One region of the Flavobacterium sp. C3NV genome, then DNA from elsewhere that is predicted to be linked to it. Evidence: riboswitches for the same ligand, from Rfam matches in the RefSeq annotation. Region 1 holds a riboswitch; the other holds the start of a gene.

Region 1 (2,467 bases):
CCTGTGTCATAACTGACAAGTTTATTTTTGCCATTTGCCGTAATTAATATACTTTGCAAAAAACCAGGACTTCTGATTACAATATTCTTCTTATCATTGGGTTCAAATTTTGTCGGCATTTCAAAAAATTTGATTTTCAAAATGAACGAATAGATTTTTTCCTTTTCGTCCCTGGTTAGTTTTACTTTTATTATTTTTTCTTCTTTGACATATTTTCTATGAAAATTATTATTCTGAGAATCATAATAATCATTTCCTCCATTTTCAATTACAAAATAAAAATCAGTTGATACTTCTTCTCTAACTTTTGTCAAAGGTTTTCCACTGAAACCAAATAAGCCGAAAAGTACAAATACAACTATTATTATTTTAAATTGCTTCATCTCTATGGAAATTTATTATGCCAAAACAGGTGCCACACGTGGCTTATAATCCTTCGCTACTTCAGCAATTAATCTGATGTGATCCGGAGTAGTTCCGCAACAACCACCAATTATGTTGATTAAATTATCATCTAAATATTCCTTAATTAAAGCCTGAGTTTGTTCCGGCGTTTCATCATATTGTCCGAATGCGTTTGGTAATCCTGCATTTGGGTGCGCCGAGACATTGAACTGTGTATGCTGCGATAATGTTTTTAAATATGGTTTCAACAAATCGGCTCCAAGAGCGCAATTGAAACCAACACTCAATAACGGAATATGCGATACCGAAATCAAAAATGCTTCAACCGTTTGCCCAGAAAGTGTTCTTCCTGAAGCATCGGTAATGGTTCCTGAAACCATGATCGGGATATCCAGATTACGTTCGTCTTTTACTTCTTCGATTGCAAAAAGTGCTGCTTTAGCATTTAAGGTATCGAAAATGGTTTCTACTAACAATAAATCGCAACCTCCATCCATTAACGCCTCAACTTGTTGTTTGTAGGCAATGCGTAAATCATCAAATGTTACGGCTCTGTAACCTGGATCATTTACGTCTGGTGACATACTTGCCGTACGGTTTGTTGGCCCGATTGATCCTGCTACAAAACGTGGTTTGTCTGGGTTTTTAGCGGTGAATTCATCGGCTACTTCTCGTGCAATTTTAGCCGATTCGTAGTTTAATTCGTAAACCAAATCTTCCAGGAAATAGTCGGCCATACCGATCGTAGTTCCTGAAAAAGTATTGGTTTCTACGATGTCTGCGCCGGCTTCGTAATAAGCAGCGTGAACATCGCGAATTGCTTGTGGTTGTGTTATGGATAGTAAATCGTTGTTTCCTTTTAAGGGATGCGGGAAATCCTTGAAACGCTCTCCACGAAAATCTTCTTCGGAGAAATTATAGCGCTGCAACATTGTTCCCATTGCTCCGTCAAGGATTAGGATATTTTTTTTTATTGCTTCCTGAATTGTTATTGCCATGTCTTTTATCTTTTAGCTGCTAAGGTGCTGAGGCACTAAGATGCTAAGTTTTTTATTCTATTATAAACATACCTAACTGGTTTTGAAAACCTGTTAGAATACGTGTTTTGATTCACATTAATTCCAAAAAATCACTATTGTAAGCTAACTAGCCCCGATTAAGCCGGTATCCTCGCAGTGAAACGGAGAGATATAGGCGAAAGCGGGAACGATGACAGCAAAAAATGCGTCAATGATTCGCTCATAATACTGAATTCAGTAAAATAATATTGTATGGTTGTCAGGAAGAGTTTTGGGAAATACTTTATGTATTTGTGTTATCTATCTTAAATACTATGAATTTGTATTAAGTAGAATTTAGCACCTTCTTTAAGATAAAGGGTTGCTAAGGTTTCATCGGGTCTATCCCTCCGCCTTTCGTGATAACTTTCAATAATTTTAAGAACAGGGCAAAGGTATGAAATCAACATTCGATTTGCAAGTGTTTTTTTTAAGTTTCTGAGGGGCTAAGATTCTGAGGCTCTAAGGTTTTTTAAAAGGTGCTGAGATGATAAGGTTCTAAGTTTTAAAATCGACTTCTTTTTTTCAAATATAGCCCGCGGTTTCAACCGCCGGGAACGTATTGTGATAATTCGTTTGCGTTATAACCATATATATTGATTATGCGTTGTGTCTATATGTTGCGGGAATGCGATGTGTTTATACGTTGTGTTTATACGTTGTGTTTATACGTTGTGTTTATACGTTGTGTTCCAGTGGTTGAAACCACTGGCTATGTTTTATATATTTTATAAAAAATAAAGCCCAAACTTGATAACAAGTTTGAGCTTTGTATGTAAAAATCTTAGAATCTTAGTCCCTTAGAACCTTAGCAACTCAGATTAGATAATTGCTTTAACAACTGCTTTTGGCGCTTCTTTACGAGTTCCGTCGAAACCGTCTACTCCAGAAACTGTGGTATATTTCAATACGTATTTTTTACCTGGATTGATGATTTGGTACGCTGCCTGACACATCAAAGTTGCTTCGTGGAAACCACAAAGGATTAACTTCAATTTTCCTGG
Region 2 (2,467 bases), on a different contig from region 1:
ATAGTAGCAACCCCTGCAAATCCTACAAGTCCCATTCTTTTATTAAAATTATAACGATATTCAGCCTGTAAATCCATCAATCCATCGCCGCGATATTTCCCTTCAGAATATCCTCTGATATCTTCACTACCAATCGTTTGCTGTTGTTCGAAGGCAATATTTCCCAATCCAAACTTACCCGCAAATCGTGCTGCCAAAACATCAGTTCCACCTCGCATAGGAAAATATTGATTGTACTCTGAAAGAATCTTGTTAGCGCTAACATCATTTCCGAACCATTCAGGATAATCGAGCCATCGCAATTTTATTTTTTTTCCTTTAGTAGGATAATAAATAGCATCTCTTGTATCGTATAGCATAATCAGCTGTAAACCATTTGTATGCGTGACAGAAGAAGGTTCAATATCATCTTCGTATTTTGTGTCATAATGCGCATAAGCATATCCAAATCCCGCATAAAAAGATTTGAATAGTTTACGCTGAATCGTAAAACTTGCCATTGTTGTTTTAGTTCCGTAGTTGTAAAAATCAGGCACATCGATATCATCCACATAAAACTGTGCATTTTGATTGCCCGTTGCTGCGAAAAATTGCAAACGCCAGGAATCTTCTTTAAAAAAGAATTTGTTAAACGTGGCTATAAAATAGGATTTGTTGGTCGTGTAAACCGCAGATATACCAGATAAAGATTTAGGCGAAATAGTATCGGTTTTATTCAATTTGTACATCATCATGGGGATAGCGCCAAACATAAAATCCATTGTCCTATTGTAATTAAGATAAGGCATTACATTAAAATCAATATTTTTTTCTGGTTTCTTAGAGGCTGTAGTATCAGTAGATTTTGTCTGACTCCAAATACCACAAGACCATAAGAAGATGATTAGGAAAGGTAAGATTTTCTGCATTTTAAATTTACTTTTAAGTTAATCTTATAAAAAGTGTTTGTATTCTAAAGCGCATGAAGTGAAGTGATTATAAAAAACAGAACAACCATTTTTTACCCTTCATAAAAACTTAAAGATAAATATTTTTTTTTAAAGTTGTAAGAAAAGGCGAGGTCTATGTTCTAAAAAAAGGCCGTATTTTTAATTTTACTATTTTTCGAAAGAATCAATTTTTGTACTTTATTTTTTGTTTTGAAAAGCATTTCTTAATAATGTATGATGAAACTTTCATCCCAAAACACTGGATATCTCAAATAAAATCAAAGTGTTTTTTAACTCATAACAAATTGATATTTTTATTGTTATGCCTTATTTTACTGAGTTTCTGTGTCTTTTACAATTGGTTTCGTTGTGTATTAATTTAAAATATTTTAAAAAATAAATTTAAACTCTACTAATTACATAGAATTTATCTATATATTTGCAGAGTAGAAAAAATCTACATGAACTTATCCAGAAAGACTGAGGGAGTAGGCCCGATGATGTCTTAGCAACCTGTTGCCAAATAAGGTGCTAAATCCTTCCGCCAACGCGGACAGATAAGATAGATTTCATTAGTAAATCTGCATAAGATCATTAGTATTAAATCATTTATTTTTTAGAATGAAAACTGAACAAATATTACCTGCCTGTCCGGAAAAATGTAACTTATTTTCAAAAATAGAAAACCACCTTCTGGTTTTCCGAATGCACTACACGTAACTTTTTTAGATCCCATATCTTTTTTATCCATACAATAACAGACCATTTTAATATTGGTTCTGGAATTTCTATGTCCAATTTTTAAAAACAAACCCAATGAAAAAAATAGTAATATTTCTGGCTTTATGCCTTTGTGCAACAACAACTCAGGCACAAGAGGCAAACGTGCAGCTAAAAGGAACAGTTGTCGATACTGTGGCTCAATATGTTTACCTGCAAAAGTTTCACAACAAGATGTTTACCACAATAGATTCGGTAAAAGTTATAGACGGAAAATTCAGTTTTAAAACGAAAGTCAAACTTCCTGAATTGTACGGATTAAGCGTAAATACTGCTGATAGTCCATTATATATTTTCCTTGAAAAATCTCCAATTACAGTAAAATTAAGCCCTGTTAAATATTACAGCACATCGGTTGTAGAAGGTTCTGCGTCTCAGGATTTATTTAATAATTACAGAAAAACGGAGAATGTTGATATAAGTAAATTTATCACAGAACATCCTGGTTCTCTGGTTTCTGCATATGTGTTGTACCGAAATTGGTCGTATAGACTGAGTCCGGAAGAAATCACAAAAAACATTTCGCTTCTGGATAAAAGTCAGCAAAATTCCACTTACGTGAAAGAACTTCAGGAACTTGTAAAAGTGCTTAACGGATTACAGGTCGGAAAAAAAGCACCCGATTTTGTGTCTCAGGATCCAGAAGGAAAATCCATTCGTTTTTCTGAAAACCTTAAAGGATATACATTGGTAGATTTCTGGGCTTCATGGTGCGGACCTTGCCGAAGAGAAAACCCAAACATTGTAGCCGCTTACAA

What was found. Region 1 has a riboswitch for S-adenosylmethionine ahead of ACIDC4_RS13515 (homocysteine S-methyltransferase family protein). Riboswitches for the same ligand answer to the same signal wherever they lie in the genome.
Region 2: it holds a riboswitch for S-adenosylmethionine, as region 1 does, so the genes downstream of both, ACIDC4_RS00775 (redoxin domain-containing protein) here and ACIDC4_RS13515 (homocysteine S-methyltransferase family protein) in region 1, are expected to answer to the same signal.

The regions. Positions count from the first base shown of each region.
Region 1 is NZ_JBKQBJ020000008.1:154,165-156,631, forward strand. Features, by position in the region: gene ACIDC4_RS13510 (hypothetical protein) at 1-383, opposite strand, end outside; gene ACIDC4_RS13515 (homocysteine S-methyltransferase family protein) at 399-1,403, opposite strand; SAM riboswitch class I at 1,718-1,832, opposite strand; gene ACIDC4_RS13520 (NAD(P)/FAD-dependent oxidoreductase) at 2,285-2,467, opposite strand, start outside.
Region 2 is NZ_JBKQBJ020000001.1:181,812-184,278, reverse strand. Features, by position in the region: gene ACIDC4_RS00785 (BamA/TamA family outer membrane protein) at 1-908, opposite strand, end outside; SAM riboswitch class I at 1,394-1,493, shown strand; gene ACIDC4_RS00780 (hypothetical protein) at 1,546-1,680, opposite strand; gene ACIDC4_RS00775 (redoxin domain-containing protein) at 1,746-2,467, shown strand, end outside.